2 regions of the Streptomyces sp. NPDC037290 genome follow, and region 1 is predicted to be linked to the other one. Evidence: riboswitches for the same ligand, from Rfam matches in the RefSeq annotation. Region 1 holds a riboswitch; the other holds the start of a gene.
What was found. A riboswitch is a leader RNA that binds a small molecule or an ion and turns the genes downstream of it on or off. The one in region 1 is predicted to bind cobalamin.
Positions count from the first base shown of each region.

Region 2: it holds a riboswitch for cobalamin, as region 1 does, so the genes downstream of both, ACZ7HQ_RS05545 (cobalamin biosynthesis protein) here and nicT (Nickel transporter NicT) in region 1, are expected to answer to the same signal.

Region 1 is NZ_JBVJVZ010000011.1:54,431-61,865, forward strand. It holds partial or broken gene ACZ7HQ_RS31365 (3-oxoacyl-[acyl-carrier-protein] synthase III C-terminal domain-containing protein) at 1-14, shown strand, start outside; partial or broken gene ACZ7HQ_RS31370 (serine hydrolase) at 213-408, opposite strand; gene ACZ7HQ_RS31375 (LysR family transcriptional regulator) at 606-1,493, opposite strand; gene ACZ7HQ_RS31380 (alcohol dehydrogenase catalytic domain-containing protein) at 1,586-2,674, shown strand; gene ACZ7HQ_RS31385 (ArsR/SmtB family transcription factor) at 2,886-3,251, opposite strand; cobalamin riboswitch at 3,331-3,520, shown strand; gene nicT (Nickel transporter NicT) at 3,548-4,654, shown strand; gene ACZ7HQ_RS31395 (FUSC family protein) at 4,848-7,145, opposite strand; gene ACZ7HQ_RS31400 (histidine phosphatase family protein) at 7,353-7,435, shown strand, end outside.
Region 2 is NZ_JBVJVZ010000001.1:1,206,686-1,214,120, reverse strand. It holds gene ACZ7HQ_RS05575 (hypothetical protein) at 1-1,031, opposite strand, end outside; gene ACZ7HQ_RS05570 (alpha/beta hydrolase) at 1,366-2,493, opposite strand; gene ACZ7HQ_RS05565 (class II aldolase/adducin family protein) at 2,639-3,301, opposite strand; gene ACZ7HQ_RS05560 (lysozyme) at 3,491-4,246, shown strand; gene ACZ7HQ_RS05555 (inorganic phosphate transporter) at 4,390-5,637, shown strand; gene ACZ7HQ_RS05550 (hypothetical protein) at 5,672-5,899, shown strand; cobalamin riboswitch at 6,039-6,179, shown strand; gene ACZ7HQ_RS05545 (cobalamin biosynthesis protein) at 6,286-7,230, shown strand; gene ACZ7HQ_RS05540 (cobyric acid synthase) at 7,227-7,435, shown strand, end outside.

The DNA.
Region 1 (7,435 bases):
TCGACTGCCCTTGAACCCTTCGAACGAGCCGCCGGGAAGACGTCCGCAACCTCGCCGGCAGCGCTCGACCGGTGCCACGGGTTGAACGCGCACCGCCGGCACCGGGATTCGTCTGCACCATGCCGTTGGCGGCGGCCCGTCAGCAGGTGCGGTATCCAGCCGTCGCAGCAGGCCGACCTGGCCGTCCCCGTACGTCTGCGCGCCGCGGGCCGTCAGAAGGCACGCAGCGCGTCGACGGCGATGCGCGCGGCCGTACCGATCACGGCGTCGGCGGCGGGGAGGGAGGCGGCGGTGTTGGCGGTTCTGGTGAAGACGGCGACGGCGTAGCGGCCGCCGTCGGGGTACGACGACACCCACCTCGTTGCGCACCGTCGGCAAGGTGCCGGTCTTGCCGGCGACATGGACGTCCCGCGCTGACGGCCGGGGCGCCGTCCGAGGGCTCGTCCACCCGCACCGCGGCAACGTGGCCGTGGCGTGCGTGGAACAGGGAATCACCGGCGGCGGGTCCGCCGGCCCCATCCTCCACAGCCTGCTGACCACTGTCGGGCGCTGAGGGGGCTGACGTTGATGAGCAAGCTCCCGTCCGCGGGCCCAAGGGGCCTGGTTCACCGTGTGATCGCTCGTATGACGGCCGTGGTTCCTGGGGCCGCCGGGCCGGGAAGCCGGGCCACGAGGATCCGGCGGACCTCGGGGGGTACTCCGTCCACGCGCAGCAGGCTCACGCCGTGCGGCAGCACCGGCGACATGCGGGACGGGACGGTTGTCACCCCGAAACCACCCGCGACCAACTGCAGTTTCGTCAGCCAGTCGCGCGTGCTGTGGACGATGCGCGGCCGCCCGGGCAGGCCGGGCCAGACGCCGAGCAGAGGCTCGGCACCCGTGGACGGAGTGGTGATCCAGGGGGCATCGACGAGTTCGTCGACGGACACGGTGGTGCGGCCCGCGAACAAGCCGGTGGTCGACGCTCCCACGAGCAGTTCGGTGTCCTCGACGGTTTCGATGTGCAGGCGGGGCGACTCACCGTCCGACGGCCGGTGCGGCGGGCGGGACGTCAGCACGGCGACGTCGATCGAGCCTGCCCGCAGGGCCCGGAGCAGGCCCGGTGTGGTGCCCTCACGCGTCGTGACCGTGAGGCTCGGGGTGTCCGTCGCGAGGCGCGTGAGCAGACCGGGCAGGATCACTGCCCCGGCGCTGGGGAAGATCCCCAGCCGCACCGGCTCCGTCTGCGGAACGGATCCGGTGAGCTCGTGCTCGGCCGCTGCGACGGAGTCCAGGATCGTACGGGCGTGCCGGAGCAGGGTCAGGCCGGCGGGTGTGAGGTGCACCCCGTCGAAGCGGCGCTCGAACAGGACGGCACCCGCGCTCCGTTCGAGGGCCGCCGCCTGGCGGGAGACCGCCGACTGGGTGTAGCCGAGCTGGGAGGCCGCCGCGGTGAAGCTGCCCGACTCGGCCACCTGCCGCAGGACCCGCAGAGCGGTACTGGAGAAGTCCATGCGCACCACGCATACCACAGATGCGAGATCGTCGCTTGGCGCATGCCCTCCGCGCTCCTAGCCTCAAAACAGGACGATCAAGGAGGTCGCAGATGCGAGCAGCAGTCCTGACGGAGTTCGGTGCACCGCTCACCGTGCTGGAGATGCCCGATCCCGTGGCAGGCGGTGGCGAGGTGCTGGTCGCGGTCCTGGCGGCCGGCGTCGCCCCGTACGCCGGGGAGGTCTTCGGCGGCCGGCGGAACTACCCGCTCGAGCCCCCTGTGGTCCCCGGCACCGGCGGCGTCGCACGGATCGTCAGCATCGGTCCGGACGCCACCCGGCTGCGCGTCGGCGACCTGGTGTGGTGCGACTGCACCGTCCGCTCCCGTGACGACGCGCTGACCCCCGACATCACGCTGCAGGGCTGGAGCTCCCGCGGCGACGGCGGCGCAAGGCTCGCCCGGCACCTGCACGACGGGGCGTTCGCGGAACTCATGCGGCTGCCGACGGAGAACGTCTACCCACTGCCCCGGGAAGCGGAGGACGACCCGGCGCGCTGGTCCTCGCTCGGCGTGTACGCCATCCCCTACGGAGGGCTGCTGGCGGGCGGCCTCGAGGCCGGCGAAACACTGCTCGTCAGCGGAGCCACCGGCAACCTCGGCAGCGCCGCGGTCGCCGTGGCGCTCGCCATGGGGGCGGCCCGGGTGATCACGCCGGGCCGCAACCGCGGGGCGCTCGGCCTCCTCGCCGACCGGTTCGGCCCGCGCGTGCGCCCGGTCGAACTGACCGGAGACGAGGACACCGACCGCGCGGCCATGTCCGCCGCCGCCGAGGGACGGATCGACATGGTGCTCGACCTGCTCCCGCCCGCCGCGCCCACCTCGGCCGTGCGCGCGGCGGCCATGACCGTTCGCGAGTACGGCCGCGTCGTCCTGATGGGCGGCGTCGGCATGCTCGGCGGTGCCGACCTCGGACTCCCCTATCCGTGGATCATGCGCAACTCGGTCACCGTGCGCGGCCAGTGGATGTACCCACGCTCGGCGAACACCGGCATGATCCGACTCATCGCGTCCGGTGCGCTCGATCTCGGTCCGGAACGGATGCGAACCTTCCCCCTCGATGCCGTCAACGACGCCGTCGAGTACGCCGCCGCACACGGCGGACCGTTCGACCGCACCGTCCTCACCCCGCCTGCGGACTGACAACCCCGGTTCGGTCAGGCTGACCGAGCGGGCGGTGCGGTGCGGTGCGGCAGCTTTCGGCGGCGCCGTTGAAGCTGCCGGCCCGTAAACCGTGCAGCCAACTCCGGCTGCCGCGGGTGTATTTCGCCCTCTGCCGGCACAGCCGTTCGCCGCAGCACCCGGCCGGGTCACGGTCCGCGACGGCGAGGTGGAGGTGGTGGTGGACGGACGTTCACGGAAACCGGCCGGTCGACGCGCAGTGTTCGAGCAGCGCGGAGACCGGGCCGTCGACGAGTCGGTAGCGCACGACGCGGCCGTCCTTCTCGCCTTCCACGACGCCCGCCGTCCGCAGCAGCCGCAGGGCCTGGGACACGGCGGTGTCCCGCATCCCGGTGGCGACGGCCAGGTCGGAGACGGCGATCGGGCCCGCCTCGTGGAGGGCCAGCAGCAGGGACAGCCGCCCGGGATCGGAGAGCAGGGCGAAACGGTCGGCCAAGGCGCGTACACGCCCGGGGTCACCGACGGCGGCGATGGCGTCGCAGACCCGGTGGCCGTCGATGGTCCGCTGCCCGGCACGTTCCGCGGGGACGAGATGCATGCGCTCATCATCGCAGTCGCCGACGTGAGCCTCCACACCTAATCAGTTGTGCAGCCTTGCAGCCTCGACCTTCTGCCTTCTAGGGTGGGCGGGCCGTGGTGTTCGGGAAGACCGGTGACAGTCCCTCAGGGGCTCAGTCCGGAGCGGCCCTCGCCACTGTGATCGGGGAGTTCCCGCCCCATGCGATGCCACTGGCCTCACGGCCGGGAAGGCAGGGGCGGGCGCGATGACCCGTCAGCCAGGAGACCGGCCACGGCAGCACGAAGCTGATCCACGAGGTGCTGGAGCGTGACCGTATGACCGTGTCCCAAGGCGTGCCCGAAACCGGCGCCGCCTCCTTCCGCTGGCGACGCGAGGACACCGTCCGAACCGCCGGCCTCCTGGCCGTGATCGTCGCTCTGCACGTGGTCGCCTTCGGGATCCTCTTCCTGCTCGTGGTCCCGCACCACTACGAGGTCGGGACCAAGGCGTTCGGGGTCGGGCTGGGCATCACGGCCTACACCCTCGGCATGCGGCACGCTTTCGACGCCGACCACATCGCCGCGATCGACAACACCACCCGGAAGCTGATGGCCGACGGCAAGCGGCCGGTGTCGGTGGGCTTCTGGTTCGCGCTCGGGCACTCCAGCGTGGTGGTCGTCATGGCCGCGCTGGTCGCCGGCGGCGCGAAGCTCGCCGGCACCCTGATGAACGACGGCTCCAGCACGCACCAGGTCCTGGGCACCGTGGGCACCACCGTCTCCGGCGGCTTCCTCTACCTCATCGCCGCCCTCAACCTCGTCGCATTGGTCGGCATCGCCCGCGTGTTCAAGGCGATGCGCGCCGGACGCTACAACGAGGCCGAGCTGGAAGCCCACCTCGACTCGCGCGGCTTCATGAACCGCATCCTGGGCCGTCTCACCAAGTCCATCCGCCGCCCCGGCCAGATGTTCCCGCTCGGCTTCCTCTTCGGTATCGGCTTCGACACCACCACCGAGGTCCTGCTCCTCGCCCTGGCCGGCAACGGCGCCGCCGCCGGCCTGCCCTGGTACGCGGTCCTGTGCCTGCCCCTCCTCTTCGCGGCGGGCATGAGCCTGTTCGACACCCTCGACGGCACGTTCATGAACTTCGCCTACCAGTGGGCGTTCTCCAACCCGGTGCGGAAGGTGTTCTACAACCTCACCATCACCGGCCTGTCCATCGCGGTGGCCTTCTTCGTCGGCACCATCGAGCTGATCGGGGTGCTGCACGACAAGCTGGGTCTGAGCGATGACGTCTCCGGCTGGATCGCGGGCCTGGACCTGGACAACGTCGGCTACGTCATCGCCGGCCTGTTCGTGGTCGTCTGGGCCGTGGCGATCGCCTACTGGCGCCTGGCCAAGGTCGAGGAGCGCTGGAACGCCCGCACCGCGGACACCGGCTGACGGCACGCCGTACCGCCTGGGCCGTGTCAGTCGTCCCCCGCCGGCGGCGGATCCTGGCGGCCACGTCGTTCTGTTCCGTCTCCCACCAGGGACGTACCCGGTCGGGGGACGGTGCCGGACCGCGGTCCGGGCCCCCTCGGCGCGCGCCCACTGGAACGGGATCGCGAGCAGGACGGGCAGCGCGACCTGTGTGTCAGTGGACGGCGTTCCCCTGCGCCGCCGCGGCGAGGCTCGGCTGGAGGCGGCGGGCGGCGTCGACGTGGTCGCCGGTCCAGATGAGGCGGACGGCGGTGGCCGTGGCCTGGCCCCGGCCGTCGACGAGGTCGGTACGGACGGACTCCGCGAGCTGCGATGCGGTCTGGGGACGGAGGGGAACGGGATCGGGGATGGGGGCCTTGTGACCGAGGCTCGCCGCGAAGCCGCAGTACCACTCCATGACGCATGCGGCAGCGCCGGCGATGGCACGGTGGGCGTCGGTGCGGGGGTGGTTCGCCTGCGTCGGAGCGGCTCCCTGCCACAGGGAGACGACGGCGTCGGCGGCCAGGCGCAGCGCGGCCACGCCGGTGACGAGTGCGGTCATGTCGGCCAGGGACAAGGGCTTGGCGCCGCGTTCGGCCAGGTAGGTGCGGAAGGCGTCGTCGAGGCGCCGGGCGGAGGCCGCTGCCTCGTGGCTCTGCCGCACCGGTTCGCCGCCGGGATCCTCCGGGTCTGCGGGGCCGAGGGCGTAGTGCACGGCGTCGACGAGGTAGCGGGCACTGTCCGTGTACGCCGTGGCGAGGGCCTTGTGGACGGCGGCCGCGGCGCCGCGGGGCCAGAAGAACAGCGCGACGACGATGCTGACCGCGCAGCCCAGCGCGATGTCCTGCACGCGGAAGAGGACGATGTGCCAGTCGGGGTTCTGGCCGACGTTGAAGAGCACCACGAGGGTGACGGTGAAGGCGGCCTGCCCCGCGGTGAAGGAGATGGCCGCCGGGGCGATCCCGGCCACCAGGACGGCGGCGGGAAGCAGGAACCACAGGGCGGTGCCGTGGTGCCCGATGAGGTGCAGCAGACCGGCGCCGATGAAGGAGCCCACGATGGTGCCGAGCACCGCGCGCAGGGCGTTCTGGCCGGTGTTGAGCGCGTTCGAGCGCAGTACGGACAGGGTGCCGAGCAGCACCCAGAACGAGTGCTGTACCCCGGTCAGGTCGGCGAGGAGCACCGCGATGGCGAGTCCCACGGCGCCGCGCAGGCTGTTGTGCAGCCACACCGAGCGCAGTCCCAGGTGCGCCGCGGCCCGTTCGCGGGCCAGGGCCAGCGGTGCGGTCCGTGCACCCGGTTCACGGCCGAGGAGCCGGTCGAGCCAGGGGCGTTGCCATGCCGTGGCGGCCAGTTCGATGTTGCCGGCGATCTGCAGGACGGCGTACCCGAGCTCCTGGGCGCGGAAGGACAGGTCGAGTGTGGCGATGAACCCGACGGCCTCCGCGGGACCGTCACCGCCCGGGTGATCGGCGGGCAGGCGCCCGGTGGACGTCTTCTCCATCCCCTGCATGGTCCGCCGCAGCTCCTCCATGGAGGTCCGCAGCGGGCCGGCGTCCCCCCGCAGGGACATCAGCAGGTCCGCGGCGTGATCGAGGACGTCGGCGGCGACGAGGCGCACCGTGCGCGCGGCCGGATCGCAGGCCGGGGGCTCGTCGGTGTAGGGGGGTCGGTCCGCCAGGATGGTGCTCAGCCAGGTCAGCTCGTCGACCAGGCGGACCACGGCGCGCGACGTCGTGGACAGGCCGGTGGGGCGGTACGGGGTGGTGTCGAAGGCGCGCCGCAGTTCCGCACTGGCGTCGGCGGTCCGGTCGGCTGCCGCCCGGCGCTGCGCGGCGTCGGCCACCGGCCCCTGCCCGCCCAGACCGGAGGCGTCCGTGCGCAGGTCTGCGGCGGCCGTACGGCAGACCCGGGCCGCGGGCGCGCCGAGCGGATCGGCGACGGGCCGCGGCCACAGCAGGCAGACGGCGGGCAAGGCCGCCGCTGCCGCCAGCCCGGCGCCCGCGAGGCGGTCGGGCAGCAGGGACAGCGGCACCGGTGTGGTGACCGGCAGGACGAACGCCAGCAGGAGCGCGGTGGTGCTGCCCGCCAGAAGCGAGCTGACGACGCCGGAGAAAAGGACGGCGAAGCCCACCAGGAGCGTCGTGACGACGGCGAGCCAGGTGACGGGCGCCACCAGTGTCCCCACGCAGATCAGCACCGCCCAGGCCACCGCGAGCCCGGTCTGCGCCCGCAGCCGCTCCACCATCGGCCCGCTGAAGTCGACGAGCAGCAGCATCGAGAAGGACCCGAACGCGGCGAAACTCGCCATGGTCGGAGAGTGGAACACCTGACCGCACAGCGCGAACAGGGCCGGCATGACGATCGCGGTCCGCCCGGCCCGCCGCGTCGCCGCCAGCTCCGGATCGCGGTCGCGCAACCACGCCACCAGGCGTGACGCGCCCGGCATCCGCTCCGGGACCTGCACGGACATGCACACCTCCCGCCGACACGGCCTCGGCCGGCCACGACGCGGCTGTGGGAAACCTCCCACGGCCCCGCCCATCCAGTGTGGACACTGCGTGCCGGATGTGGCCACGCACCGTCCCGTCGGCGTCCGCCGGCCCGTCATGGCCGTGACCATCGGGATCCGTACACTCCGATTCCCGCAGCACATGACAACAGCGTCAGGAGCCACCGCGTGACCAGCCGAGTCCTTCTCGTCTCTCCCGCCATGAGTGCGTCGTTGCGGCAGGCCCGGTTCGGTGACGGCGGCTCGATCGA
Region 2 (7,435 bases), on a different contig from region 1:
TCGCCGCGCGAGGCGCTGATCAGCTCGGTGACGGCGCTGCCGACGGGGCGGGCGGCGAGCCAGGCGCGGTACTCGGCGCGGGCGGCGTTGGGGCGCAGCTGGGCGCAGCCGCGGAGCATGTCCTCGGCGGACTGCTCGATGTTGCCGGCCGGGCTCTGCGCGGCCACGCAGATCTGCTCCAGTTTGACCCACACCGCCCAGCTGCCCAGCGGCGTGAGGGTGGCCTGGCCGTCGCCGTAGGTCAGCGCGCCCACGGAGGCGAGCGCCCGCAGCGCCCAGTCGAGGAGCGGGGCGAGCGGGGCGTCGACCGGCTGCCCGGCTCCGGCCACGTCCGGCTGTCCCGGGCCGGTCGCGGTCGGCTGGGCGAGGGCGACCCCAGCGGGCTCTCCCGGACCGGGTTCGGTCAGCTGCCGCGCCCCCGGCACGGTCGGCTGCGCAGCCCCGGAGCCAACCGGCTGTCCCGCGTCAGGGTCGGCCGGCTGTCGTGCACCCGGCACGGTCGGGTGCATGGGGCCGGAGCCGTCGGGGTGCTCGGGGCTTGGCCCGTAGGGAACCTCGCAGCGCTCGGTGCGTAGTTCGGTGACCCGCTGCTGGAGCAGGTCGAGCAGTTGCTCGACCGGGACGGGACCGGCGGACAGCTGCAGGAAGGACAGCACCTGAGGCATGGCCGAGACGACCTCGGCGACGGCGGCCGGCTCGTACTCCTCGGGTTCCGGGGAGGCGAGCGACCAGGCGTCGAAGAGGGCGACCCAGCCGCGCAGCACGGCGCTCTCGTCACGGTCCCAGGCACGCAGCCGCCAGCCGGGGCGCGCGCTGTCGCCGTGCACCTCGACGAGTCCGGCGAGGCGTGCGGTGTCCCAGTCGGCGCGGACCTGAGCGGCGCTCAGGCCCAGGTCGGCGGCGGCCCGTTCGGCGGTGGCGGCGGAGAGCGTGGCCTTGCCGTCGGCGGTGGCGCCGTCACTGCCGGGGCCGAGTGCGGCGTCGGCCCAGCGGGCCACGCGGACCGGGCCGGCCAGCCCGGTGCGTGCCATTCTCGCCAGTTCGGCGGGGGCGGGGGTGCCCTCCGGCGGCCGGGGTGCGGGGCGGCGCGGGCGCCGCTGGTTCACAGCTCTGGGGGCGGCGGCCAGGGGTCGCGGTCGGACGAGTCGGAGCCTGGAGTCGCGCGGGATACGGGACGTCACGGGTGCAGTCTTCCGGTTGACGGTCCGAAAACCCAAACGGAATGTCACGGGGGGCGACGGGGCTGGCCAAGGCACGGGGTCGGGTGTGGGACGAGGAGGGGTGATCAAGCCAGTCGTACACCCTTAAACGGAATGCCCGGCACCGGGGCGGCCCGGGGGCCCCGCGTCCCGGCGGCCGGGCGCCTCACATCAACGGGGTCAGGAAGCGGCGCAGCCGCTCCTCGTACTCCTTGGGGTCGGCGTTCCACATCGCCGCGTGCGGGGCCTGCGCCACGGTGTGCAGGGCGACCAGCTCGGGGTTGCGGTGGGCGAGCCGGCGGGAGAACTCCCAGGGGGCCACCCGGTCGTCGGGGCCGTGGAAGATCAGGGTCGGTACGGCGAGCCGGTCGGGGCCGGTGATCTCGGCGACCCGGTCGGCGTGCAGGCCGGCCCGGCCCTGTGCGGCCCGCACGGCGAGCGGCAGCAGCGGCTGCGGGGTGTGGCGGGCCTGGGCGAGGGCGCGCAGTGTGGCCTCCCAGCTGAGCACCGGCGAGTCGAGGACCAGTCCGGCGATGCGCTCGCGCACCGCGGAGTGCTCGGCGGCGCGCAGGGCCATGGTGGCGCCGGTGGACCAGCCGAGCAGGACGACCCGGCGGGCGCCGTAGCGGACGGCGTAGCGGATCGCCGCGTCCAGGTCCCGCCACTCGGTCTCGCCGAGGTGGTTCAGGCCGTCCGGCGGGCGCGGGGCGCCGAGGTCACCCCGGTAGGCCAGGGCGAGGACCGGGAGCCGGCGGCCGTGCAGGAAGCCCATGAGGTTCATGGCCTGTTCGCGGGTGGCGCCCAGGCCGTGTACGGCGATCACCCAGGTGTCCCGGTGGCCGGGCACGAACCAGGCGGGCAGCTCGCCGAGTTCGCCGGGCACGTCGATGTCCGCGTGGTCGAGGCCGAGGGCGGCGGAGGGATTGCCGACGTACAGGTTCGGGGTGAGCCACACCGCGTCGCCGGGGGCGAACGTGCCGTGCGTGACGCGTTCCAGGCGGCGTACGACGGTGTCGGCCGCGTGCTGGGCCGCCTCCAGGACGGGTCCGACGACCGCGTGGGAGCCGTCGCCGGCGAGGCCGTAGGTGCCGGGGCGCAGCGCGGCCAGGTCGCGGGTGAGCATGATCTGGCCGGCGGCCGTGCCGTGCACGGTGAGGCGGGGCTCGGTGGGCAGCGGACGGCCCGCGGGCGCCTTCAGGGCGGCGTCACTGGCGAGCCGGCCGGCGGCCACGGACGCCGCGCCGGCGGCCAGGACGGCGGTGACCGCGGTGGCGGTCGCTCTGACGGGGCGCACGCGTCCAGTGTCCAGGGGGTTGCCGTCACCGGCCAGCCGGAGGGCGGGGCCGGGTGAGGAGCCTCGGGGTGCGGCGGGGGCCGGGGTGAAGAGGCGGGCGAGACGTGCGAGGAAGGGTGGGAGCGAAGGGTTGGGCGGCACTGGGTCACCTCCGTTGGCCGTACCCCTTCAAGCGTTCCCCGACCTCGGCGAGTTGTGCCTCGGTGAGCAAGGACGGGGTCAGACCCGGTGCCGAGGACGCCGTCAGCCACAGCCGGCACATCCACTCCAGCTGGGCGGTGCGGTCGTAGGCCTGGTCGAGGGTCGCGCCGTAGGTGATCGTGCCGTGGTTCTGCAGGAGGCAGCCGGAGCGGCCGGCCAGGGCGCGGAGCATGTTCCGGGCCAGCTCGTCGGTGCCGTACGTTGCGTAGGGGGCGACGCGGACGGGGCCGCCGAGGGCTGCGGCCATGTAGTGGACCAGCGGCAGCTCGGGCACGAGCGTGGAGACCGCCGTTGCGTGCACGGCGTGGGTGTGGACGACCGCGCGGGCGTCGGTGGTGCGGTAGACGGCGAGGTGCATGGGCAGCTCGCTGGTCGGCGCCAGTGTGCCCAGCACCTGGCGTCCGGTGAGGTCGACGCCGGTGATGTCGTCCGGGGTGAGCCGGTCGTAGGGCACGCCCGAGGGGGTGACCAGCACCAGGTCGCCGGCGCGCGCCGAGACGTTCCCCGAGGTGCCGACCACCAGCCCGTCGGCTACGGTCCGCCGCGCCGTCGCGACCAGTTCCGCCCAGATCCGTTCCTGTTCCGCGTCCCGCCGCTGTTCAGCCATGCCGCGATCCTGCCAGCCGCACCCGCGGGCAGGGGGCGGGCGGTGGCTTCCGGCCGGAAGTGCGCACACCCATCCGGGTGGAAATGATCGGGAATCACCCCGTGTGGGCGCCGATTCGGTGATCGCCGAGCCTTCAATGGTCTGCCTTGTCCGCCGGACGAGACCTCGTCCGCCGACCCGGGGAGACACATGGCCCGTGAACGCACTCGCCTCCGTCGCCGCGCCGGTGTCCTCGTGGCGGCCACGGTGGCGCTCGCCCTCGCGGGCACCGCGCCCGCCGCGGCGGGGCCTCCGCCGCCGGCCGCCCCGGGCAAGCCCCGCGGACACGACGTCTCGTCCCATCAGAAGCGCGTGAACTGGCCGGCCGCCCGGTCCAAGGGCGCGCGGTTCGTCTACGTCAAGGCGACCGAGTCCACCACCTACCGCAACCCCTACTTCTCCCAGCAGTACGACGGGGCGCGCAGGGCGGGCCTGATCCGGGGCGCGTACCACTTCGCCCTGCCGGACAAGTCCTCCGGCGCCCAGCAGGCCGCGTTCTTCGTGCGGCACGGCGGCGACTGGCGGGCGGACGGCTGGACCCTGCCGCCGGCGCTCGACATCGAGTACAACCCGTACAACAAGAAGCACAAGTGCTACGGGCTGGGCAAGAAGCGGATGGTCCGCTGGATCCGGTCCTTCAGCAACGAGGTCAAGCGGAAGACCGGCCGCCGCCCCGTGATCTACACGACGGCCCAGTGGTGGAAGCTGTGCACCGGCAACAGCCACGCGTTCTCCAGCAACCCCCTGTGGATCGCCCGCCACGGCACCTCGCGTCCGGGGAAGCTGCCCGGTGGATGGCAGTACTGGACGATCTGGCAGTACGGCAGCAAGGGCCGGCTGCCGGGTGACCAGAATCTCTTCAACGGCCCCAAGAGCCGGCTGCGGACCCTCGCGCGGGGCCGGTAGCCAAGGGACGCCTGGGTCGCGGGAGCGAAACGGAACGGCACCCACTCCCTCCGGACACCGCCACGCCCGCCTCAGTTCATCTTCCGTTCACCCAGGTTGCCTACGTTCATCCAGCCAATGACCTCGAACGATTGCCTGGGTAAATGGAAAGCTTCTCGCTGATCCTCGCGATTGTGGTGGTAACCGCACTCGCGTTTGATTTCACGAACGGTTTCCACGACACCGCCAACGCGATGGCCACCACCATCTCGACAGGCGCCCTGAAGCCCAAGATCGCGGTGGTCATGTCCGCCGCTCTCAATCTGGTGGGCGCCTTCCTCTCCGTGGAGGTCGCGAACACGATCTCCAAGGGTCTCGTCGACGAGACCGGCATCCGTCCCGAGGTCATCTTCGCCGCCCTGGTCGGCGCGATCCTCTGGAACCTCGTGACCTGGCTGATGGGCCTGCCCTCCAGCTCCTCGCACGCCCTGATGGGCGGCCTGGTCGGCGCCACCGTCGCCTCCGCCGGCTTCGGTGCCGTGCACGGCGACGTGCTGGTCACCAAGGTGCTGCTTCCGGCGGTGGCCGCTCCGGTCGTGGCGGGCCTCGCGTCGATGCTCGCCACCCGTTTCTCCTACGGCATCGGCGGCAAGGCCGAGGGCGAGGCCACCCGCAAGGGCTACCGCGCCGGCCAGATCGCCTCGGCCGGACTGGTCTCCCTCGCCCACGGCACCAACGACGCCCAGAAGACGATGGGCATCATCACCCTCGCGCTGATCGCGGGCGGTGCCATCGCCCCGGGGTCCAACCCTCCCACCTGGGTCATCCTCTCCGCCGGCCTGGCCATCGCGCTCGGCACCTACATCGGCGGCTGGCGCATCATCCGCACCATGGGCACGGGCCTGACCGAGCTGGAGCCGCGCCAGGGCTTCGCCGCCCAGACCAGCGCCGCGACCGCCATCCTGGCCTCCTCCCACCTCGGCTTCTCCCTCTCCACCACGCACGTCGTCTCCGGCTCCGTGATGGGCGCGGGCCTCGGCCGCAAGGGCGGCGTCGTCCGCTGGTCCACCGCGACCCGCATGGCCGTCGCCTGGGTGCTCACGCTGCCGGCCGCCGCGCTGGTCGGCGCGGGCGCCGAGTCCGTCACCGACCTCGGTGACTGGGGCACCGCCGCCGTCGCCGTCTTCCTCGTCGCCGCGAGCGCCGCGATCTGGAAGATCTCCCGCCGCGAGGTCGTCGACCACACCAACGTCGTCACCGACACCGAGGAGCCGGCCGGCGTGGTGACCACCGCCATCGCCGCGGTGACCCCGCCCCCGGCGGGCACGATCGTCGAGGACCTGACGGCGACGATCGCCTCCCCGGCCGCAGCCGAGCCCGCGACTCCGGCCGCGCCGCCGGCCACCGTCTGACCCGGTCACCCCGGTTACTGAAGGAAGCATCCCCATGAAGATCGACTGGGCGGCCCTCGGCTCCGTCTTCGGCGTCAGCCTCGCCTTCACGGTGGGCCTGGTGGCCCTGTTCACCCTCGGCATCAACGGTCTGGCCCGGCGCGAGAAGGCCGCGGCCCAGGGCGGCTCCGCCGGCCTCGCCGTCACGGGCGCCTACGTCTGCTTCGCCGCGTGCGCGGCGGCGGTGGGGTACGGCATCTACCTGATCGTCGCCAAGGCCTGACCAAGCGCCAGGAACCAGGCGGTACCAAGGCTCCCCTCCGTCCGTTGCGGAAGGGAGCCTTCGCCGTACCCAGGGGCCACGGGCGCCACGGTGTGGGGATCGGCACACTCTCCCCGCGCAGGTCAACGGCAAGTTGACGGCCGTTCCGGGCGCGTGGTGGACTGCCCAGGCCATGTACGGCGACAGGAGAGGAAGCCGGTGTGAATCCGGCGCGGTCCCGCCACTGTCACCGGGGAAGAACCCCCGGGAGCCAGGAACTCTCACCGCCGACTCTCGTCGAACCAGGGCGCGGATACCCTGAGTGAGGACACGGATCGCCATGCTCGGCTGCCGAAGGACAAGGACCCGCACCAGGCCCGCTCCTGTACCCACGGCCGGCTGAGCCCATGGGTGCCGATCGCACTTACGCGTACGGCGCCGCCGCCGGCCTTCTCGGTGACCTCCTCCTCGGCGATCCGCGCCGCGGGCATCCGGTCGCCGTGTTCGGGCGAGCGGCCGCTGCCGTGGACCGCGCGTTGTGGCACGACCACCGTGGCTGGGGCGCCCTGCACACCGTCGTGTGCGCCGGAGGCGCCGTCGCACTCGGCACGGCGGCCGCACGCGCCGTACGCCGCTCCCCCACCGCCTCCCTCGCGCTGACCGCCGCCGCCACCTGGTCGGTCGTCGGCGGTACGTCACTCGCCCGCGAGGCCCGCGCCGTCGGACGCGCCCTCGAACGCGGGGACGTCGCGGCGGCACGGGCGCGGCTGCCGCACCTGTGCGGCCGGGACCCGCAGGCGCTGGACGCCGACGGGATCGCCCGGGCCGTGGTCGAGTCGGTCGCCGAGAACACCTCCGACGCCGTCGTGGGCGCCCTGGTGTGGGGGGCGGTGGCCGGGGTGCCGGGGCTGCTGGGCTTCCGGGCCGTCAACACCCTGGACGCGATGGTCGGTCACAAGTCCCCCCGCTACCGGCGCTACGGCTGGGCCTCCGCCCGGCTGGACGACCTCGCCGGCTGGCCGGGGGCCCGGCTGACCGCCGTACTCGCCGCCGCGGCCGGGGCCGACCCCCGAGGCGCCCTGCGCGCCTGGAAGGCCGACGCCCGCAGGCACCCGAGCCCCAACGCCGGGCCCGTCGAGGCGTCGTTCGCGGGGGCGCTGGGGGTGCGGCTGGGCGGCACGCTGTCGTACGGCGGCCGGGTCGAGCACCGCCCCGTGCTCAACGGCAGGGCCGGACGCGCCGTCCAGGTCACCGACATCGACCGGGCCGTACGGCTCTCCCGCCGCGTCGGCCTGCTCGCGCTCGGCGTCACCCTCGCCGCGCGCCGACTCGTGAAGGGACGTGGCAAGTGAGCGGGGGTCTCCTCGTCGCCGGCACCACCTCCGACGCCGGAAAGAGCGTCGTGACGGCCGGGATCTGCCGGTGGCTGGTGCGCCAGGGTGTGAAGGTCGCGCCGTTCAAGGCGCAGAACATGTCGCTCAACTCCTTCGTGACCCGTGAGGGCGCGGAGATCGGGCGGGCGCAGGCCATGCAGGCCCAGGCGTGCCGGATCGAGCC